4 regions of the Halobacillus trueperi genome follow, and region 2 is predicted to be linked to each of the others. Evidence: riboswitches for the same ligand, from Rfam matches in the RefSeq annotation. Region 2 holds a riboswitch; each other region holds the start of a gene.
What was found. A riboswitch is a leader RNA that binds a small molecule or an ion and turns the genes downstream of it on or off. The one in region 2 is predicted to bind S-adenosylmethionine.

Region 1 (5,866 bases), on a different contig from region 2:
GATCGTCATATTTTACAGTTATACTCTTAAACTCTTCTACGTTCCCAGCTGTATCGACACTGCGATAGTCAATGACATTCTCGCCTTGCTGCTGGAAGGTAATAGGACCGCTATAGTCTGTCCATTCCCCTTCGTTCATTCTATACTCGATCGCAGCTACACCTGACAATTGGTCTTTAGCTGTTAGTATGATCTCTGTCGCTTTATTCGCCCATTTTTCAGGAACTCCATTAACAGATGTAACTGGTGCCGTTTTGTCTAATTTAATTGTTTCACTTTGAACTTCTTCTACATTGCCGACGTTATCAATACTTCTATATTCAATCGTTGTCGATCCTTCTTGATCTAACTTAATAGGATCACTATAGTCTTTCCAATCACCATCATTGATTTTATATTCGATGGAAGATACGCCTGACAGCTCATCTGAAGATGATAAGGTTAGCGCAACATCCTGACTGGACCAGTCCACCGGTACTTCTTCAGCTGTGGTCACTGGTGCGGTTTTGTCCACTTTAATCACTTTGCTTTGTGTCGCTTCAACGTTTCCTGCATGATCGATGCTACGAAATTCTACATTGTTGCTTCCTTCTTCTTCAACGAGAATAGAAGTATCGTAGGTTACCCATTCTTTTTCGTTCACCCTATATTCCGTTTTTGAGACACCTGACAAACCATCGGAAGAACTTAACGTTACTTCTACATTGGTATTATGCCATTCATCATTCACAGAACTCATTGTAGTTTCTGGGACTCCAAAATCAAGATTAACATCGACAGTCTGAATTTCTTCCTGGTTCCCTGCTTGATCTGTACTTCGATATTCAATGACATGTTTACCTTCTTCATCGATCGTAATAGGTGTATCGTAGGCAGTCCACTCACCTTCGTTCATTCTATACTCAATAGAACTTACACCTGAAGATTCGTCCCTAGACGTTAAGGATAGTTCGATTTCTTCATTACCCCAGCCAGAAGGAATTTCAGAAGTTGTCGTCACCGGCGATGTTTTATCTATTTTGATGATCTCGGTTTGAATTTCCTCTATATTTCCAGCATGGTCTACGCTTCGGTAATCAAGCTGAACTTCGCCTTCCTGGCTAATTTCGAAAGCCTCTGTATATTCGGTCCAGCTTCCTTCATTTATCCGATACTCTACCTTTTTGATGCCGGCTTCTTCATCGGTTGCGCTTAAATTAGCTGTAACATTTGAAGGGTACCATTCATTCTTCATTGGAGTGGAAGAGGTTATATCCAAGCTTGTTATTGGGGCAATCTTGTCCGTTTCTTCTACGACTACATCATACGAACTGAAATCTACATATTCTGAGGTTTCTCGTTTATACTCTGAACCACCATAAGAGTTGTTGTAATAATAATGGTTATCTTGTTCATCTAATACGTATAAAAAATCTATTTTCCAATGTCCCGAAACATCATATTCTCCAATTTCGAAACTACCTTCGTATTTCCCAGTTGCAGAGTTCATATTTAATGTTATGTGCTTGGCTGCTGTTCCTTCAGGTGCTTCATACCTAATACTGACCCTTTTCACACCTGATAAATTATCATTTACATTAGCGGCTACCTTTACGATTTCCCCCCTTGTCACATTTGTGGGGTTTACACGAAGATCGTCAAGCTTAGGTGGCTCTTTATCTTCTTTCGTTCCAGAAACTACTACATCATACGAACTGAAATCTACATATTCTGAAGTTTCTCGTTTATACTCTGAACCACCATAAGAGTTGTTGTAATAGTAATGATTATCTTGTTCATCTAATACGTATAAAAAATCTATTTTCCAATGTCCTGAAACATCATATTCTCCAATTTCAAAACTACCTTCATATTTTCCCGTTGCAGAATTCATATTTAATGTTATGTGCTTGGCCGCTGTCCCTTCAGGTGCTTCATACCTGATACTGACTCTTTCCACACCTGATAAATTATCACTCACATCAGCTGATACCTTTACTATATCCCCTATCGTCACGTTTCTAGGTGTTACTTGCAGTTCTTTTAGCATAGGCGGCTCTTTATCTTCTTCTGTTCCAAACACTACTACATCATACGAACTGAAATCTACATATTCTGAGGTTTCCCGTTTATACTCTGAACCACCATAAGAGTTGTTGTAATAGTAATGGTTATCTTGTTCATCTAACACGTATAAGAAATCTATTTTCCAATGTCCCGAGACATCATATCTTCCAATTTCAAAACTACCTTCATATTTTCCCGTTGCAGAATTCATATTTAATGTTATGTGCTTGGCTGCTGTTCCTTCAGGTGCTTCATACCTAATACTGACTCTTTTCACACCCGATAGATCATCGCTCACATCAGCTGTAACCTTCACTTCATCCCCAACCGAAGCCTCCTGTTTTGATACAGTCAACATATTCAATGTGGGTGGAGTAACATCCGAACCTGCATGACTAACCCCTGGAGCTCCCAGCGAGACAATAAGCGCCAGAATGGCAAGCACAAGAACATGCTCTATTTTTCCTTTTTTAAATAACATACACTCACTCTCCTCTTTCTTTTACGAAGAAAAAACCTTCTCTTTATGTATTCACACATTATTTACACAATCTCTATTTTAGTATAAAAGCATGATGAATTGTTAATTATTTTTAAATAAATACGACTAAAGTTTTTAAATCAAAACAACACTTAAGCTTCATTTAATAAGCTTTAATAACCAATAAAAAATGGCGTAGTACCATCCATAAACGGTTGATACTACGCTAGCCTTTAGTTCGATCTTACAGTTAAAGTTAGCACTATCATTTACTAAGCAAAAAGTCTGTCTGCATTCTCTTACAGACACTCAAAGAGGTGAAATTGAATAAATCTATTATTGATTCAAATTAAATCCATATAAATACTCGACCAACTTGTTAAATTCATCATCAGAGGAACACTCAATTTGTAGATCAATAAAAGTCATCACAACTTCTTCATCCTCAAACGGGAAATGGCTGTTATCTACATTGGTTAGGATTTCCCGCTTGGATAATCCCTTTTTAAGTAAAACATCAACGGCCTGTTTCATCGAAGATACTTCTGCCATGTGTATGCCCCCTTATTTGATATCTTTCCTCGCTTCTGCATCCCTTCGTCAGGTTCTTTTTAATGTTAGGAATAGCGAGGATGACAAGAATTAACGTAGATTCTTGTACTAAATATTTACTACACTATTCATCCAAATTCCTGCTTCTCCTAGAAAAAACGACTTTACAATTAAGAATAAACTTAGCTGGTAATCAACAACATAAGTCTCCAAAAAACACAAATACATATGAAATCGATAAAGATACGAAATACTAGCGAAAAACACTGCTGTTAAGCTTTCTTTTCGTTTTCTAACACGCTTGAGATTGGGCGCCAAATAAAATTAATTTTCACACTTTTCTATAAAATCCATTGACACTGATCCTTTCCCTTGCTAACATGGCACTTAACCAAATAACGAAAGAACATCTTATCCAGAGAGGTGGAGGGACTGGCCCTGTGAAACCCGGCAACCGCTATATTGATAGCATGGTGCCAAATCCTACTGAGTGAATGCTCAGGAAGATAAGAGATTTACATAATCTCTAGCCTCTCTATCACTGATAGAGAGGTTTTATATTTTCAATTGAATAATGTTTTCTTATCCAGAGAGGCAGAGGGACTGGCCCGTTGACGCCCGGCAACCATCAAGCATTCGCTTGAAAAGGTGCTAATTCCTGCAGGAGATGATCCTGGAAGATAAGAAGAGCCAAGAGCCCTCTTCTTATTTTTGTGAAGAGGGCTCTTTCTATTTTTAAAAAAGGAGTGGCTACATAGATGAGTATCGTACTTTTAGATGGCATTCGTACCCCGTTCGGTAAATGGAAAGGGGCTTTGAAAAAGAAATCCGCAGCAGAACTCGGATCGCACGCATTAAACGCTCTAATTGAGAGAAATCCGATAGCCGAAAAGGCGGATGGTGTGTTGCTTGCTCAAGTGATCCAGGCTGGCGGTGGCCAAAACCCTGCGAGGCAAGTCGCTTATAAGGCAGGGGTAGACATCGGTTCACCCGCTATCACATTGAACAATGTCTGCTTAGGGGGAATCGCTACAATCACGGATGCCTCCCGTAGACTGCAGCTGAACGAAGGAGAATTATACATTGTCGGTGGCTTCGACTCGATGACGAATGCTCCTCATACCGCTCCAGTAAGGGCCTCTGCAGGACTCGGTCATAGCATCCTCAAAGACACGTTACTTAACGACGGCTTGTGGTGCGCCTTAACGGATGTATCGATGGGAGCTCTTACCGATGAGAAAAACCGCTCCTTTGAAATCAGTCGAGAAGAACAAGATGAATATGCTGCCCTTTCTCAGCAACGAGCAGCTAAGGCTCAAGAAACAGGATGGCTGCAGCCGGAAATCGCTCCTTTTGCAGGTTTGCTTGAAGAAGATGAAGGCATCCGCAAAGGAACGACAGTCGAGAAGTTATCCAACCTCTCCCCCGCCTTTTCCAACGAAGGCACGATTACGGCAGGCAATGCGTCACAGATGACGGACGGGGCGAGCGTTGGGATCGTTACCACGAAAGAGAAAGCTGAATCACTCGGGCAGAATCCGTTGGCTGAAATCATCGATTGGTCAGAGATTGCCGGACCAGATCCGAGTTTACAGACGAAACCATCGCAGGCGATCCAAGAACTATTAGATAGACACCAGTTGACGACTGACGATATCGATCTGTTTGAAATTAATGAAGCGTTTGCCAGTGTGGTGATCGCCAGCTGCCGCGAGCTTGGCATCGATTATGACCGGGTCAATGTCAATGGTGGCGCAATCGCTCTTGGTCACCCGTTAGGCGGCACAGGATTCCGGCTCGTCTTGACCCTTGCCAATGAACTGAAACGGCGCGGCGGAGGAAAAGGGATCGCTTCCCTTTGCGGCGGTGGCGGCCAGGGAATGGCCCTGTTGATTGAAGTTCCTCATTCATAACCCGAAAGGAGATAGATCTAATGACTACATCGATTACCGCTCAGCGTTCCCCTTATCTATGGGAGCCATCGAGCGAAAGAATAGAACAATCGCATATCAAAGCCTTTGCTGAATTTACCGGCCAGCCGCTTTTTCCATATGAACGGTTCCACCGTTGGTCCGTTTCCCACCTCTCTGAATTTTGGTCAGCTGTTTGGGATTATGCAGGAATTATCGGAGAGAAAGGTGACCGTGTGTTTATCCCTGGACCTTCGATGCCCGATAGTACATGGTTTCCGGAAGCACGGTTGAATTTCGCTGAAAACCTGCTGCGTGGATCTCTGGATCGGACCGTTGCCTATGAAGCAAATGAGACAGGGGTTCAACGAAGCATCACTTTAGAAGAGCTGAGGCAATCCGTAGCCAAAGCCCAGGAAGGGTTAAAACAGTTAGGTGTGCAAAAAGGCGATTGTGTCGCCGGAGTCACGACGAACAATATCCAGGGGTTGGTCGCCCTGCTTGCGACCACCTCCCTCGGGGCGACATGGACCTCCTGTTCCCCGGACTTCGGGACGAAAGGAATCGTCGACCGCATTGGTCAGGTGAAACCGAAAGTATTATTTGCTACTACCTCTTATCAATATAAGCAGAAACCATTCGATATCGTGGACAAAATCAAACAGACAACGGAGCATCTTGAAGGACTATCCGCCCTCGTCACGTTCGGAGGCGAAACTTCTATAGAAGGACTCCAATCTCTATCCTGGGACGAGCTTTGCAACAATGAAGCCAGTGAGCCGACGTTCGAACCCGTCCCTTTTGACCATCCCTTATATATTTTATATACATCAGGAACAACGGGATTGCCGAAAGCGATCGTCCACTCGGTCGGCGG
Region 2 (5,866 bases):
AGTTTAAGACTCCAATTGCAAGCTTTCCATTGATTCAGGAAAAGATCGGTTCCGTAGCCGCCAACACGTATGCAAATGAGAGTTCCGTCTATCGTACGGTAGGCTTATTCGAACAAAGTATGGGTAAATTATCAGAGGAAGAACTGAAAGACGGAGCAGCCGTTGCAAAAGTCATTGCAGAATATGCCATTGAGTGTTCATTAAACAAAGTATTCGGCACAGAGCTCCTTGACTTTGCTGCTGATGAAGCTGTACAAATACACGGTGGATATGGTTTCATGGCTGAATACGAAGTAGAAAGAATGTACCGTGATTCTCGAATCAACAGAATTTTTGAAGGAACGAACGAAATCAACCGTATGATCGTTCCTGGCACATTGTTGAAAAAAGCAATGAAAGGCGAGTTGCCTTTACTTCAAAAAGCTCAAGCCCTTCAAGAAGAAATCATGATGATGATGCCTGAGGAGCCAGGCGTAGAAGTACTGGAACAAGAGAAATATTTATTGAAGAATGCGAAGAAGATTGGTCTCCTTGCCGCTGGTCTCGCCGCACAGAAATACGGAGAGAAACTGGAAAATGAACAAGAACTCCTTGTTAATATCGCGGACATAGTAGGCGAGATTTATAATATGGAATCTGCCGTCCTTCGTACAGAAAAAGCGATCAACAAAACGGGTGAAGAGAAGAACAAACAGAAACTTCTTTATACACAAGTTTATGTGCAGGAAGCCTTCAACCGAATCGAAGGACATGCGAAGGAAACATTGATTGCTGCGGAATCCGGGGATTCTTTAAGAATGATGCTTGGTGCATTAAGGAAACTGACACGCCATACACCGACGAACGTTATTCCTAAGAAGCGCGAGATCGCCAAAGCATTGATCGAAGCCGAAAAATATTCAGTCTAAAAAATATAGAATGAATGTGACACAGGGCCTGCACTTTCGAAAACGCGAAGGTGCAGGCCTTCGTTATGACCTTTCCTTGTTAAACAATATGGCAGGATTGTGGAAGACTCAGTTTCGAGATGTTTTGGGGCTCGTTGCTGAGTTGCGCGTCAGGGATGGCTGGGAAGCAACTCGCTTTCCTGTGGGGGAGCGCCGAGCTTCCTCGGGCTACCGCCCTGCGGGATCTCGCCTGTCTTCTTCTCCCACGGGAGTCTCGCAGCTTCCCAACCACCCCATTCGATGTAGGTGAGAAACGAACCCACATACACAGTAGGAGCATCTTCCAAAACTACAGATTTCTAGTTGAAAAGGGCTCTATAGAAAGCTTCAGAATACAAGTGCTCTTGTTTTAAGAGTGAATTCACCAACTTCTATTACGCTCGAAAGCTGCTTATTTTGGGAGTATTTTCGAGACTCTTAAATGGTTAAGGGGCGGAGGGGAATGGCGAGACTCCTGCGGGGAAAAAGTGCATGGTGAGACCCCGCAGAGCGAAGCTCGAGGAGGATCACCGCGCTCCCGCGGAAAGCGAGTCATTCCCCGCAGCCCCCATCAACTCAACAAAAGTCTCGAAACTGAGTCTTCCACAAACGGGAGCTATTATGGAAGAACTTTATGTGGTGATTGTGAAGACAATAATAGAAATAAATGAAATCTTTGCCTTCGTTATGATAAAATATTAGACAACAAGAATGAAGGAGGGTGTGTAGATGTCTTTAACCTTCTATTGGTACCCGAATTGCGGTACGTGTAAAAAAGCAAAAAAATGGTTGGATGAGGAAGGGTTTGACTACGAATCTGTACATATTGTCAATAATCCCCCTTCGAAAGAGCAGTTAAAGAGCTTTATAGCTACTAGTGATAAGCCTGCAAAAAAATTCTTTAACACTAGTGGGAAAAAGTATAGAGAACTGAACATGAAGGAAAAGCTAAAAGAAGCAGAAGAGGAAGAAATGATTGAGTGGCTTGCATCTGACGGCATGCTGATTAAGCGGCCCATCCTTACCGATGGTGAAAAAACAACGGTAGGGTTCAAGCAAGAAGAATTAGAGAACGTTTGGTCTCAGTGAGCACATTATTGGGAATAGAAGCCTATAGCTTTTATGTTTATATTTGGTGTTGAACTATAATTATTATTTGGAGGTAATTGAAATGAGCGTACCTAAAGATCTGCGTTATTCTGAAGAACACGAATGGGTGAAAGAAGAAGGGGAAAAAGTAAGAGTCGGCATTACTGAATTCGCGCAATCAGAACTTGGGGATATCGTATTCGTAGAACTTCCTGAAGTCGGGGATGAACTAGAAGCGGATGAGCCATTTGGCAGCGTAGAATCTGTGAAGACTGTCTCTGAACTTTATGCCCCTCTTAGTGGTAAAGTTGTAGAAGTAAACGAAGACCTGGAAGACAGTCCAGAGTTTGTCAATGAATCTCCATACGATAAAGCTTGGATGGTTGTTGTTGAGCCAAGTAACAACTCTCAAATCAACGACTTGATGACCCCGGAAGAATATGAAGCAATGATCGATGAAGACTAAGGATAGTGCATTGGACAGGCAGGGCTTTAAGAAACCTTGTCTGACATGATCACGTTTGATCTTAATCATGTTCAGACCATGCCTGATTGGCATGGTCTGTTTCTATATAGTAGGTGATGAAGATGGATGGAGAACGAATCGTCATTGTTGAAGGAATTACAGATAAGAAGAAGTTGAATAAAGTTCTTGATGAAGAGATTGAAATCATCTGCACCCATGGTACTTTAGGAATCGAGCGGATGGAAGAAATGATTTTTGATCATAACTTAGATGATCGGACCGTGTATATTCTAGTGGATGAAGATGACTCTGGCTACAAATTAAGAAAACAATTGACGGAAGAGCTTCCTCACGCCGAGCATATCTACATAGATAAGGCTTTCAGGGAAGTAGCAGCTACGCCGGAACCTGAATTGGCAAGAGCCTTACTCAGTAGACATTTCAATGTAAAGTCGATCTATTTAATATAGGAGGATGACTGTGGAGGAAATAAAAACAACAGAAGTAAAGAAGTTCTTCGAATCTCCACAAACGACCCTCACCTTTGTTCATAGCCCTTTTTGTGCAACTTGTCACCTTGCGCGTCAAATGCTCACAACACTGGAGTCTGTATTTGATCGAGAAGTTTTTAAGGAAATGAATGCTTCTCTGCACCCCGAATGGATGCAGCATTTTAAGATTAAAAGTGTTCCATGTCTGCTGGTTACTAGGGGCGGGGAGGTAGAGGAAAAGATTTATGCTTTTCATTCTGTCTCCTATATGTATGAGAAAGTGGTTGGTTTTGTTGAATAGTGTATGTATTTCCCAGGAAATGACCACTACTGTAGAATTTAAAAATTCTCTAAAAAACTTATATGTAATGTGGAAGTAGTTCGATAATGAAAAAGACAGCAAAGACTCCGGAGTCTTTGCTGTCTTTTTGTTATGAATATCATACGATTTCTCCTAATTTGCTTACAATATCTAAAAAGGAGGACTGATCGCCAAAATTCGCATGGATCTCTCCTTGTTGATTAATGATGATGGTGGAAGGAACGCCATCACAATTGTACAAGTCATAGACGTATCGTCCTTCGTCAGAAAGAGTTGGTTGTGTTAAAAACTTTTCCTTGAATTCGATGCCTTCCTCTATATTCCGTTCCCTTCCAGTTACATTGATCGTCATCATTTTTACTTTATCATGGTCCATCGTTTTGAAAAGTTGTTCTTTCATAGGTAAGTCTTTTCCACAATCTGGACACCAGGAAGCCCAGAAGGTCAAGACAATAACTTTCCCTAAGTCCTCTTCAAGTTTATAAATGGAAGAGTGGTTGTGGATGTAAGGTAGTTCAAATAAAGGGGCTTGTTTACTCAATGTCATTCTCCTTTTTATCAGGCGAAGGTTATGGATTGACGCTTATATATTTCCCATGCTAACATAATTATTAATTTCATATCGACATCTTCACTTATCCAGAGTGGCGGAGGGACTGGCCCGACGATGCCCGGCAACCGGCAGGTAAACTGAACGGTGCTAAATCCTGCGAAGTCTTTGACTTTGATAGATGAGAAATGTAAAAGCGATGAATCTCTTCTATTAAAGAAGGGATTTTTTTATTGTGTCAATCGAGTGAATATTAGATGTTTTTGTATGGAAGATGTAAGCATTTCTTCAGTTTTGATCGACTTTATTTTTCTGAACAATCTGTTTATGAGTTGACACAAAATTCGTACGGTGCTACAATCCATTATTGTACTACTTAAACGAATTAAAGCGATAATAATTTAATAAATTAAAATCTCTTATCCAGAGTGGCGGAGGGACTGGCCCGATGATGCCCGGCAACCGGCAAAACTGTTTTGCTCAGGTGCCAATTCCTGCAAAGTATTAAGCTTTGACAGATGAGAGAACAGATTTTTAGGTATGATTAAAAAAGCCACTCTGTTCTCATTACAGAGTGGCTTTTTTTGAAGTGGAGGGAAAGCAGCATGATTACAATTAAAGGACTATCAAAGATATTCCACACGAAAGATCAGGATGTACGAGCAGTGGATGATTTAAGTCTTAATATTAACAAAGGGGAAATTTATGGAGTGATCGGATATAGTGGGGCCGGTAAAAGTACATTTATTCGCTTACTGAACCGTTTGGAAGATCCCACAGAAGGAAGCATTCTTGTCGATGAGCAGGAACTTACTTCATTAAGCAAAGGAAAATTAAGGTTGGCCAGACAAGAAATCGGAATGATCTTCCAGCATTTCAATTTGCTTTGGTCACGTACCGTTCATGATAATATCGCTTTTCCATTGGAAATTGCCGGGATCCCTAAAGCGGAAAGGCAAAAACGTGTCGATGAATTAATTGAATTGGTCGGGTTGAAAGGCCGGGGAGGTTCTTATCCATCCCAATTGAGCGGTGGACAAAAGCAAAGAGTGGGGATAGCCAGAGCGCTTGCAAACAATCCGAAAGTTCTTTTATGTGATGAGGCCACATCCGCGTTGGACCCTGAGACCACGGATTCGATTCTTGATCTTCTTGTGGATATTAACGAAAAGCTTGGCCTTACAATCGTTCTGATCACACATGAAATGCACGTCATTCGCAAAATTTGTCATCAGGTGGCGGTTATGGAAGAAGGTAAAATTGTTGAACAAGGGGAAGTGTTGGACGTTTTTCTTCATCCTCAAAAACCAGTCACGAAGAAGTTTGTGGATCAAGTGATGGGAGATCCAGAAAAAGAAACCTCCTTGCAATTGATCAAAGATAATTACCGTTCTGGAGAAATTATACGTCTTCACTTTGTCGGAGAAAGTACAAATCAGGCACTGATCAGTGATTTATCAAGGAAGTTTGAATTAGACGTCAACATTCTACATGGAAAGATTACCCAAACACAAAAGGGTGCGTATGGAACAATGTTTGTTCAATTTGATGGAGACAAAAAAGAAGTCGAGCGTGCCATTGAATATATTGAATCCACATCTGTTGAAGTGGAGGTGAATCCACATGTTTAATGAATGGTTCCCGAACGTAAGAATGGAAGACATGATTACAGCTACAAATGAAACCTTGTATATGACGCTGGTTTCTGTCGCTGGGACATTCGTTTTAGGTTTGCTTTTGGGTCTTCTCCTTTATTTGACCGGACCTGGGGGTCTTTGGGATAACAAAACGTTGAATTGGATTACTGCTTCCATTGTTAACATATTCAGAGCAATTCCGTTTATCATTCTCATTTTATTATTGTTCCCCTTTACAGATTTTCTGCTGGGCACCATTCGAGGGCCACAAGCAGCATTGCCTGCCCTGATTATTGGTGGAGCGCCATTCTATGCCCGGTTGGTGGAAATTGCATTGAAAGAAGTCGATAAAGGTGTCGTGGAAGCAGCAAAATCTATGGGAGCT
Region 3 (5,866 bases), on a different contig from region 2:
TCAGCCCATTGTGGATGGAGTGCGCACCGGATATTCTTCCGTAACCATCACCAAATCCTCCGACCATACCTCCTGCCATTATGATCGTTTCAGCGACACGTGTGAAGGCGGACGTGCAATGACCTTTTTCATTGGCATGCACGGCATCTTTTCCTTCCTGGAATAGAATGTCTCTACACAGTTTTGCAGCATGAAGTGCCATTTCTAAAGGGACAGGCTTTTCTTTTATATGTCTTGTCAAAACATCAGCTTCATACCATTTGGCAATCGTATCTCCAATTCCCGCACGGAGATATTCGACGGGAGCATGAACGAGCATGTCAGGGTCTACGATGACCATGTATGTACTTCTTTTGAATATCGTATATTCAATGAAATTGCCATTTTCATCATAAAACACACTCAACGGTGTCCAGGCTGCACAATTGGATACGAGTGTAGGGATCAGGATGACTGGAAGATCAAGCGCCTCGCCGCACGCTTTAGTGAGGTCGAGAATTTTTCCGCCTCCGACGCCGATCAGGACGTTCGTAATAGGAGAGACGTTTTCCTTGATCCTTTCCACTTCCTGATGGGTACATTCCCCGTCATACGAAATGGTTCCCATGCTAAACGGAAATTCCGGCATATATGATTCGGCCATGGCCCATGAATCCTTCCCGTGGATGATGGTCCCATGTTTGAACGGCTCATCTTTGATAAGTTCTGGTAATTCTTTCAGTATACCGGGTTCACACTTGTAAAAGTTCGGAGATCCTTGAACATTTATAGACTCCATCTCAATCCCCCTTTCAAGATATGCCCATTATTATCCATACCTTAAAATCGAATGTCAATGTTGAAAAAATATAATTTAAAAAATTGAGAAAATTATTTACAAACCCTTTCACATGCGTTAAAGTGTTAAAACATAAACGAAAATTCTTATCGAGAGTGATGGAGGGAAAAGGCCCGTAGATATCACAGCAACCTTCCATATGGAGTGGTGCTACATCCTGCAGAATGTTCCTATTCTGGGAGATAAGAGTTTGGCAGTCTTTCATGCGAAACTCTCTCCCGTAAAGGGCGGGAGTTTTTTTGTTGGAACTTATATTATCAGGGAGGAAGCCGATGATTTCATTGGAACAACTGAGCAAAGTCTATCAATCCAAGGGGAAAACCGTGATCGGAGTCGATGACGTCTCATTGGATATCAAGAAAGGTGAGATTTTTGGAGTCGTCGGGTACAGCGGGGCTGGGAAGAGCACCCTTTTACGATGCATGAACATTTTGGAACGCCCGACAGAAGGGAAGGTCATGGTCGATGGAATCGATCTCATGACATTGAATTCCAGGGACTTGAGGAAGGCCAGACAATCGATCGGAATGATCTTTCAAGGATTTCACCTCGCGATGGCGAAAACCGTATTGGAAAATGTGGCATTCGCTCTAAAGGCGTCCGGCGTCAACCGCCAGGAAAGAAAAAGAAGGGCACAGGAATTATTGGAGCTTGTCGGTCTCTCAGATAAAGCTGATCAGTATCCGGCCCAGTTGAGTGGAGGACAGAAGCAGAGGGTGAGCATTGCGAGAGCGCTTGCCAATGATCCTAAGGTGCTTTTGTGTGATGAAGCGACCTCAGCACTTGATCCGAATACGACGCAATCAATTTTGAACCTGTTGAAAAGGATCAATCGTGAACTCGGCCTTACCATCGTCCTGATCACCCATGAGATGGAGGTCGTCAAGGAAATCTGCGACCGTTGCGCCGTTATGGAAGACGGGAAAATTGTTGAGCAGGGTTCTACATACGAAATCTTCGCTGCTCCTGAAAACGAATTGACGAAACGCTTCATCCAAACGGTGATCGATTTCCGTATCCCGGATAAGATCCTTTCAGAAAGGAAAGGGACCATCGTACATATGACGTTCAAAGGGGACTCGGCCAACGAATCGATTGTGTCAGATCTCTTACAGGGGTATAACGTACGGGCCAATATTCTGCATGGGAAGATCGATTACATTCAAGACCAGGCTCTCGGTACCTTTGTGATGGAATTGACAGGAGAACAAAAAGTTGTCCACTGTGCCATACAAGATTTGAAAGAAAAGCTTGGAGAAGTGGAGGTGCTGCAAGATGATCGATCAGCTGATCAATCTCTGGCCAGAGCTGAATAAATCTTTTCTGGAAACACTGATCATGGTAGGCATTGGACTGGTCGTTGCTTTAATCGCAGGTCTTCCGCTCGGGCTGCTCTTGTTTGTGACGGACCGTGATTTATTTCTGGAGAATCGAACCATTAAAAGCATTGTGGGTGTTGTGGTGAACTTGATTCGTTCGGTCCCGTTCATTATTCTACTTGTCTTCTTGTTTCCTTTTACAAACTTATTAATCGGGACAACCACAGGGCCGGTTGCGGCTTCCGTAGCCCTCTCTGTAGCGGCAATTCCTTTTTACGCAAGAATTGTAGAATCATCGGCTCGCGATATTGACAAAGGGGTGATTGAAGCAGCCATTGCCTGCGGAGCTTCCCCTTGGCTGATCATCAAGGATATCATTTTTCCGGAAATTAAGCCCGGGCTGATCAGCGGTTTGACGATCACAGCTATCAGTTTAATTGGATATTCCGCCATGGCAGGAGCTATCGGAGGAGGCGGAATCGGGGACTTGGCGATTCGATATGGTTACTACCGCTACGATAACTTTGTCATGTTCACGACCGTCATCCTGCTTATTGTCCTCGTCCAAATCGTGCAATACACCGGCGATTACATTGCAAAAACTGTGAAAAAGAATTGAATCATATTTAGGAGGAACCATCATGAAAAAAATCATTTTGTTATGTGCCACTTTATTATCGATCGCATTTCTCGCTGCGTGCGGGGAGGAAGAAGAAAGTGCAGATGCTTCTGGAAAAGAAACGATCCGATTTGGAGCTACTGCCGGACCATACAGCGATATGGTCACGAAAGCGATTGCTCCACTATTAGAGGAAAAGGGATACGAAGTGACGAACAAGGAATTCACGGACTATGTCCAGCCCAACAAAGCCCTTGCCAATGGGGATTTGGATGCAAACCTTTTTCAGCATAAAATTTATTTAGAGTCGTTTGCGAAGGAAAACAACCTGGATCTATCTGAAGTTATCATTGTACCGACAGCGCCGATGGGGATCTATTCCAATACATACGAGGATATCGCAAGTATTGAAGAAGGAAGCACGATGGGAGTACCGAACGATCCGACAAACCTTGCTCGTGCATTGATTGTGCTTGAGGATGAAGGTCTTGTTGAGGTAGATGACAGTGTCGATCCATTACGCGCATCATTGAATGATATTACGAAGAATAAAAAGGATATCGAGTTTGTCGAAGTGGAAGCTGGTCAACTGCCGCGTCTAGTCGATAGCGAAGATTTGTCCATGGTTCCAGGAAACTACGCATTGGCTGCGGGAATGGATCTCCTGAATGCGCTGGCTTTGGAAGACATGCCTGATGATTACCGTAACCGTGTAGCCGTGAAGACGGAAGATCTTGATGCACAGTTTGTGAAAGATATTAAAGAAGTTGTGGAGTCAGAGGAGTTTGAAAAGATCATCGATGAAGAATTCAAAGGTTTCGGGAAACCACAGTGGATGAAAGAATAGAAAGGAAGGCTGACGTCCATTCGTCAGCCTTTTTTTATGGTAATTTCTCAATGGGGCGGGATGAATCGTAAAATACGGCACTGTAAAGCACTTATGGTTTTGACTTTTCTTCTTCTTTGATAGGTTATTATCCTCAATGATTTTATGAAAAAATTTAAAACTTTCCGTCTTTTCCTTCGTAAAGTAAATAAAGCAGTCAATAAGATACATAGTTGGAGGGGATGATGATAGGAAAGAATATCATTTGGGCAATCGTTACTGTCTTTGTCATGGTACTGATCAATTACGGAGTCGCTTCTTTTTTTAGTGGTGAATTTATTGAGTATTCCTTTTTGGTTGGCGTTGTCGTCATGACCATCGTGTGGTTCTTTAATTCAAAAGGTGGTTTCGCTTCCAATACGGTCAGGTTGGGGGTCCAGGCCCGGACTGGATTGAAGATCGAAGAGGAAAAACAGAAATTCAACCCCACAGTAGTATTTTATACCGCTATCGGATATACGCTGGTAGCACTTGTCATCACAATCATTTATTACAAAGATTATTTTACTGGTTGAACTTTTTAAAATCGAACAGTCTGGATCTATCGTTGAAGTGTAGAAAAAGAAAACGCCTGGATATTTAAATCCAAGCGTTTTTCGTTTCCTTGATTTTTTATTATCTTCAATGTAAAAGAGTTGTTGATGCTGCCAGGATAAAACTTAAAAAGGATTGGTCGCCCATTGAAGAGACTGCTTGATGAAAATACGAGGGTGTAATTTCAATTGAGAGACCATGTATTCAGCAAGGTCCTCCGGCTGCATGTACTTCTCTTTATCCTGTCCTTCCATGTCTTCGCCTAGAGCGAGTTCTGTAGCGACGAGACTCGGATTCAATGTGAAGACGCGGATGTTGTCCCTTCTCACTTCCTGCATCAAGGCTTCCATCATGCCTTGAAGTGCGAACTTTGATCCACTATAAGCCGTGGAGCCGGCGGTGCCTTTAAGGCCGCTGCTTGATGAAATATTGATGATGTCCCCTTGGTTCTTTTCCTTCATCATTGGCAGGACCGCTCTCGTGACATGATATGTACCGTATACATTCACCTCAAACGTTCGTTTCCATTCTTCTGGCTCCAGTTCAAGGAATTTTCCGTACACACCGATGCCTGCGTTGTTGATGAGAATGTCCGCTTCACCAAGCTCTTCTTTTAACTGCTGGATCGCTCTTTCTACTTGGTCGATGTCGGAAATGTCAGCGGTAGCTACAGCTGCCTGGACTCCGTAGGAACGTGCTTCCTCGGCTACGTCTTCAAGACGGCTTTCTGTCCTTGCGATCAGCCCGACATGGACTCCTTCTTTCGCCATCTGCAAAGCCGTAGCCCGTCCGATGCCGCGACCAGCTCCGGTCACATAAGCGATTTTTCCTTTGATTTCTTGTGCCATGAACTTCACTCCTTTAACTGTTCTTCATTCAAGTCTACGAGTTTCCGTTTTTGAAATCAAAAGATAGCGTCTACCACTGGGATGATTCCTTTGATAAGCTAATGGTGGGAGGGATTTTATGGAAACTTTTGTTATGTTGAGGCCCGTATTCATATTATTAGTGCTTGTATCGATTCTTGTTACGATTTTCCTCATTTTCCAGAAGGAAGAGAAGGTGAGTGGATGGACGCTCTTCTTCGTCACATCGATGAGCTTGATCATCGGGAGTGTCTGCCTTTATAGCAGTGGGTATATCGTGGATGAGTTTGGTCTGGGTGGTGATCCTGTTTCATTTTATCTGTACATCGCTTTATTCCCGGTAAGCTTATTGAATATTTTACTGTACTCCTTCAAACCCAGGCCTTTCATAGAAACTTGAGCCTTGAAATTCAATCACATATTGCCTGTGGAATTGCCTGGAAATATTAGATCATTGTTATAAAGATAGTTACAAAAAACAGCTAGTGATTTTTTATTTTTTGATGGAAGGGATTATTAATACTTTGTTTATAAAAAGGAAGATGAGTTATATATCTTGAAACTGAGTCTTCCGCAAACGGGCAGTTTAGTTGAAGACTCAGTTTCGAGATAATAATACGAAAATTGAAACTTTTCGTTTAACTGATTCGTATTCCTATGGATTGAAAAGATTACTTTATGCAGAAAAACTGGGTAGTAGCTAGCAAGGACAAACCCATATAAGAGAAATTATTTAAATTATTATCTAGAGAATTACTCTTCAATGGATTTAGTTAACCCATTATCAGTCGATAATTCTCAAGA
Region 4 (5,866 bases), on a different contig from region 2:
CAGCCACGTTCTTCCCTTGAACCGACGGCGAGCTGGTTGCCCGTTAATGCGTGACATACGAGGATGACGGGAGCATTTGTCGGCCCGTATCTTTCGTAGGCAAGCTCGACATGCGAAAGCTTTTCACCAGACTCGCAGGTGAAATTTCCAATCGATATCGTTTGATTGGTTCTTGGGTGACTGGTGGGGTTTTTTAATGACATGCTTTTCATTCTCCTTTCTTTCACTAGACCGATACGAGGGAAGTAGAAAAATCTTTCCCTGACCGGATATTTACAACAGCGTCATAGAGGCTTACCCCTGATATGATGGCTGCATCTTCGTGAGTGATTGGTTTTCGTGACCAGAGTAGTGTCGGTTTTACTTCTTTCGCTATGTTCAGGACATCCTCATTCGCTTCCTCAACATAGACAATATCCCAGTGGACATTCGTTACTTTTTGAAGGTCCTCAAGGTGAGAGAAGGCAACGACTTCAAATCCCAGCCTTTCCAACTTGTTCTGCTCCGCAAGAAGAGCACTTGTTCCAACAATTCCGATTACCCTTTTTCTTAATTCCCCGTTCGAACGGTCCAGGGAGGATGATAAAACCGGCTCTGCCACATGCTTACTTTTACCGTAGGATCTCCTATATCCAGTGGCATGGAAAATGGCGTTGTCCAGGTCCTGAATCAAGTCTTCTACAGACTCTAACCCGACAGACAAGCGGACAAGTTCTTCTGTTACACCAGATTTACTCAAGTTTTCGTCGCTTAATTGCTGGTGAGTCGTAGAGGCCGGATGGATGATTAAAGATTTGGCATCCCCTACATTGGCTACATGCGACCAGATAGTGCTCTGATCAATCAGCTTACGCCCTGCTTCGCGTCCTCCTTTAATCCCGAAGACAACGATCGACCCATGGCCGTAGTGGAAATATTTTTCGGCTAGAGAATAAGTGGGGTGATCTTTCAATCCTGGATAATTCACCCATTCGACACCTTCGTGATGGTTTAAATATTCGGCGATTTCTAAAGCTTGATCCGCATGCGTTTTCACTCGCAAGTGTAAAGTCTCCAGTCCTTGCAAAAGTAAGAAAGCGTTTTGCGGGCTGAGACATGCGCCAATGTCTCGAAGCAGTTGTACGCGCAGTTTTATGGCGAAAGCGGCCGGACCCACATCGACCCCGAACCGGATGCCGTTATAGCTTTCATCAGGTTCCGTAAACCCTGGGAATTTTTCATGATTCCAGTCAAAACGTCCACTATCAACAACAACACCTCCAATGGCCGTGCCGTGTCCACCAATCCATTTAGTAGCAGAGTGGACAACGATGTCTGCTCCCCAGTCGATTGGTCTGCATACATACGGGGTAGCGAATGTGTTATCGATGATGAAAGGGATGTGATGATCGTGAGCGACATCTGCGATCGCTTCAATGTCCAGTACATTCAAACTCGGATTCCCGATGGTTTCGGCAAAGATCGCTTTTGTATGAGGAGTAATTGCCTTGGCGAATGATTCGGGGTCATCCCCTTCTACAAAATGTACATTAATTCCATAGCGGGGGAGGGTGTGGACAAACAAATTGTATGTCCCTCCATAAAGGTTCGTCGAAGCAACAATGTCATCTCCGGCTTTAGCGACATTCAGAATGGCCATCGTGATGGCAGACATGCCTGAGGCTGTCGCCACCGCCGCGGCACCGTCCTCAAGAAGAGCGATTCGTTGTTCGAATACATCCACGGTCGGGTTTCCTATTCGTGAATAAATGTTGCCGGGTTCCGCAAGCGAGAAAAGATTTTGAGCATGTTCTGTATCATTGAAAACATACGATGTCGTCTGATAAATCGGTACAGCACGAGAACCTGTAGCGGGATCAGGTTCTTGACCGCCGTGAAGCAAATTCGTTTCAGGACCGAACGTATGGAATGGTAAACTCATGGGAAAATTCCTCCTCTGATTTTTTCCTAGGGCATCCACTTTATAGAAGGGGGAAAACGAAAAGCCCTCTTCTGTAAGTAAGAAGAGGGCTTTATGTATCTCATACCTCCCCTTATCTTTCAGATCATGTGACCTGTAGGATGTAGCACCTTTTCAAGGTTTTGCCTTGAAGGTTGCCGGGCGTCGTAGGGCCTAGTCCCTCTGCCGCTCTCGATAAGAGTTTTTTTATTCAATTTTTCTGACTTGTTTGAAATTATAAAGCCGTCCTTTCTCATTGTCAAACAATTTCGATACGTTTGAACCCTTCTTGCTGTGGGAATGGTTAATTAAGTCTATGAGATAGGAGTGAAGTTCATGAAACAATATAGTGTCGTACCTAATAAAGATGTAACCGGTTGGTTTGTAAAAATCGAGGATGTCGCTCCGACAGACCTTTATGATGAGCGTGATACCGCTGTTGCCAAAGCAGAGGAAATCGCAAAAGAAAACAAACCGAGCAAACTTCAAATCTTGGATCAAAACCATGAAGTTGAAGAAGAACGCACCTACTAATTAAAACTCCCCATCGCGGGAGTTTTTTTATGTACATAGAATGATTAGTTATTAAATTGTAAGACTTGATTTCAAGACTTTTGTGAGAGTTTAGGGGCTCCGGGAAAAGGTTCGCTTTCCGTGGGCGAGTGATGAGCCTCCTCGAGCTAACGCTCTGCGGGGTCTCATCTACCACGCACTTCCCACAGGAGTCTCACCGTTTCCCTCCGCCCCTTTTCCATATGAGGTTCTCGAAATCCCTCTAACAGTAACCTGCCGCTCCCCCACGGCGTTATAAAGTCGTTTTAACCATAGATTCTGCACGAATAAGGCGAGGAAACAGGGTCTGGGAAACGTCCGCATGAAAAGCGGAAGGAAATCCGGACGTGTGTGTTTTTCTACGTACTGATTCCAAGCACTGCAAATCATCGTTTCCCTGACCCCGTTTCCATGGCCAGGAATTCGTCATTACTTATTCCAACCACGCAAGGCTTACTCCGTAGAGCTTTGGAAGGGGCTTTTGACGCTCCCGCGGAAAGCAAGTCATCCCACCCAGCCCCCATCCACACAACAAACATCTCGAAACTGAGTCTTCCACAAACGGGAGCTTATTACAACAAACTATTACCGCTGACTCTAGAGTTTTCGTGGTGCTCCAGTTATGATGGAGGTAAACGATACATAGAGGTGTGTGCAATCATGAATCAACATTACGATGTCATCATTGTAGGTGCACGTGTGGCCGGCGCAAGTTTAGCTATTTTACTAGGAGAGATGGGGAAGAAAGTCCTCCTTGTCGATAAAGCCAGTTTTCCGAGTGATACATTGTCCACTCATTTTATGTCCCATACAGGATTTTTAGAAAAATTAGGCGTGCTTAAGAAACTCGAAGATTCGGGTTTGAGAAAAGTAACGAGGATGCGGACCTATATTGGAAGCAGTTTCGTAGAAGGGCCGAGGACCTCTTATACCATCATTCCAAGGAGAGACAAGCTCGACTCGATGCTGATTGAACGAGCGCTCACATTCCCATCCGTCCATTTCAAACCCGAAACGGCGGCTCGGGAATTGATATGGGAAGGGGGTACAGTTGTTGGCGTCACTCTAATAGAACACGGAGAACCACATGAAGTGTTTGGGGATTTAGTTGTTGGGGCTGATGGGAAAAACTCAAACCTTGCTCACTGGACAGGGTCAGAAAAGTATGAAGAAACGAAGCCTTTGCGCCCGGTCGTCTACGGATATTTTGAGGGGATAGAGCCTCTACCGGAACCTGCCACAGAGATCTTTCTTCATGAAGGTCGAATCGGCTTTGTTTTTCCTATGGAGCCCAATCGAGACTGCCTGGGCATAGAAATCCATCCAGAAGAATTCAAAACGATGATGAAAAACCCGGAAGAATCGTTTAAACAAACGTTTGATCAAATGTACGGAATGAAAGAAAGAATGAAAGGTGCCAGACTTCAAGGGAAGATGATTGGAACACCAGGCATGCCGAATTTTTTTCGAACGGCCTATGGAGATGGCTGGGCATTAATTGGCGACGCTGGTCACAGCAAAGACCCGAGTACAGGTTTAGGAATCAATGATGCTTTTATGCAGTCATTTTTATTGGCTGATGCATGCTTGAAAATAGATGAAAGAATCTCCAAAGAAGAGGCGATGAAAGAATTCGCAAGGAAAAGGGATGAGCAGCTTCTTCCTGGTTTCCAAATGACACTTCATTATGTCCAGTCCCTCAGAAAATGGACAGATAATGAAGTGGCCCTGTTTCAATCGATGGCAGCAAATCCAATGGTATGGAACAAACTCGTCCCGAATTTGTCCCGTCATTTAGAAAACGATGCTGCTGATTTTCCTCTTCTTCATACAGCGATGCAAATGGAAGCAGAACAGTTCGGTTTTAAAAAGGAATCCTAGCAAGAAAAGTCGAATGAAGGTAATGAGGTGATCAAGGTGGAATGGACGAAAGAAACCGCATTTACAAAATTGCAGGAAATCTATAATGATAAAGTCATGCAGGACGAAAAACGGAGAGTTTTCCAACAAGTGCACAACCATTTGCAACAACATCTCGATGATCTTGCGGTCCAATCGGGCTTGAAGGAAAAAGCGCAGGAACAGCTGAAATTCTTTAAGGAATATACGTTTATGCCTGGAGACAACTTGTTTCAGTCGATGCGCTACGTGTTCCTAATTGCTCGTGGTGAAAAGGAAAGAGATCCAGAAGAGACACGGCAGCACTTGAACCGCATCTACCGTTCGCTTTACCAGCCGGCAGGGCTGAAAAACCCTTATATTCCTGATTCCTTTTGGGAAACCCCTCTTGGTGTAGCTTGTTTAGTTGCAGAAGAAGGTGTAGAAGCTGTCTATCCAATTCTCGATGAAGTATTAGAAGCAGAGCGCGTATAACAAAAAAGCTCAGGCCATGCCTGAGCTTTTTTGTTATAACTATAGGATTGTAAAAAAAACTTCTTTATAACTGGTAGAACTTTTTGATGCTAGTGATAGCTTCGGTGAAACGCGAGGACCCTTCGAGGTTTGCGATCATTCCCTTTAGAATGGCAGAGCGAGGCTGATCCCTTTTCATTTCTTCCGTCAGGACATGCACGGTGTCTTTAATCTCCTGGTCCCCTTCATTGGCTAGTTCTTCTAAGTTCGATAGCAGTTGCTCTTTTTCTTCTCCATAGAGGTTAGCAGGTAAGAGCTGCCGCATGGTTCCTCCAGTTATGACTGGTTGGTCACCGCTCTTTTCGAAACCTTCCACAATGTAGTCCGTTCTACGTAACATGGCTTCCGACAGGGCCTCAAGGTCCAAAACAGCCCCCTCGATAATGATGAGATCCATATACCCTTTGAACATTCCCTGCAGAATCAAACTAACCTCCCATACGGTTTCATTCACCCGCTTTTGATAGATATTTTGCAGATGGCTTTTGTAAAAAAGATAGGAGTTCACCCGCATTTGAGTGAGGAATTGTTCGATATTTTCATTGAAGGGAATGGCCTGCTCCCGGATTTGCATAATGATGAATTCACGGTGATCGGCCAGTTCTTCGAATGTGACCTGCAATTGTTTCTTAAACTTCGTACGGGCATCAGCATCGAGTTTTTGAATCTCGTCAATGCGCGTCTGGATTCGCTGATAATAATAATTGAATATGTCGAGAAGCAAAGCATCTTTCGATTTGAAATGGAGGTAAAAAGCTCCTTTGGATATTCCACATGCACTTGCGATTTCTTGGACGGAAGTAGAGCTGAATCCTTTTTTCGCAAACAGCTTGATGGACTGTTCGATAATATATATTGATTTTTGTTCCATGGTTGTCGCTCCTTCAAACTTGGAGAAGTTGATGTTTTCTCTTGACCTCTGACCAGTTGGTCATTTATATTTTATAGTGTTATGACTAACTG

Region 1: another riboswitch for S-adenosylmethionine. It lies ahead of DYE48_RS18715 (thiolase family protein); the one in region 2 lies ahead of DYE48_RS04930 (methionine ABC transporter ATP-binding protein).
Region 3: another riboswitch for S-adenosylmethionine. It lies ahead of DYE48_RS11765 (methionine ABC transporter ATP-binding protein); the one in region 2 lies ahead of DYE48_RS04930 (methionine ABC transporter ATP-binding protein).
Region 4: another riboswitch for S-adenosylmethionine. It lies ahead of DYE48_RS09945 (O-acetylhomoserine aminocarboxypropyltransferase/cysteine synthase family protein); the one in region 2 lies ahead of DYE48_RS04930 (methionine ABC transporter ATP-binding protein).

The regions. Positions count from the first base shown of each region.
Region 1 is NZ_QUAE01000025.1:38,985-44,850, reverse strand. It holds gene DYE48_RS18725 (S-layer homology domain-containing protein) at 1-2,527, opposite strand, end outside; gene DYE48_RS18720 (hypothetical protein) at 2,864-3,079, opposite strand; SAM riboswitch class I at 3,488-3,592, shown strand; SAM riboswitch class I at 3,659-3,766, shown strand; gene DYE48_RS18715 (thiolase family protein) at 3,838-4,992, shown strand; gene DYE48_RS18710 (acetoacetate--CoA ligase) at 5,013-5,866, shown strand, end outside.
Region 2 is NZ_QUAE01000003.1:21,555-27,420, reverse strand. It holds gene DYE48_RS04965 (acyl-CoA dehydrogenase family protein) at 1-908, shown strand, start outside; gene DYE48_RS04955 (arsenate reductase family protein) at 1,656-2,015, shown strand; gene gcvH (glycine cleavage system protein GcvH) at 2,098-2,481, shown strand; gene DYE48_RS04945 (toprim domain-containing protein) at 2,604-2,951, shown strand; gene DYE48_RS04940 (thioredoxin family protein) at 2,956-3,273, shown strand; gene DYE48_RS04935 (TlpA family protein disulfide reductase) at 3,413-3,835, opposite strand; SAM riboswitch class I at 3,927-4,032, shown strand; SAM riboswitch class I at 4,261-4,369, shown strand; gene DYE48_RS04930 (methionine ABC transporter ATP-binding protein) at 4,450-5,475, shown strand; gene DYE48_RS04925 (methionine ABC transporter permease) at 5,468-5,866, shown strand, end outside.
Region 3 is NZ_QUAE01000008.1:101,895-107,760, reverse strand. It holds gene DYE48_RS11770 (iron-containing alcohol dehydrogenase family protein) at 1-778, opposite strand, end outside; SAM riboswitch class I at 922-1,027, shown strand; gene DYE48_RS11765 (methionine ABC transporter ATP-binding protein) at 1,111-2,154, shown strand; gene DYE48_RS11760 (methionine ABC transporter permease) at 2,114-2,776, shown strand; gene DYE48_RS11755 (MetQ/NlpA family ABC transporter substrate-binding protein) at 2,799-3,623, shown strand; gene DYE48_RS11750 (hypothetical protein) at 3,848-4,177, shown strand; gene DYE48_RS11745 (3-ketoacyl-ACP reductase) at 4,322-5,044, opposite strand; gene DYE48_RS11740 (hypothetical protein) at 5,163-5,462, shown strand.
Region 4 is NZ_QUAE01000006.1:137,517-143,382, reverse strand. It holds gene metX (homoserine O-acetyltransferase MetX) at 1-203, opposite strand, end outside; gene DYE48_RS09945 (O-acetylhomoserine aminocarboxypropyltransferase/cysteine synthase family protein) at 227-1,921, opposite strand; SAM riboswitch class I at 2,031-2,141, opposite strand; gene DYE48_RS09940 (DUF2188 domain-containing protein) at 2,276-2,473, shown strand; gene DYE48_RS09930 (NAD(P)/FAD-dependent oxidoreductase) at 3,152-4,372, shown strand; gene DYE48_RS09925 (hypothetical protein) at 4,409-4,864, shown strand; gene DYE48_RS09920 (TetR/AcrR family transcriptional regulator) at 4,929-5,774, opposite strand.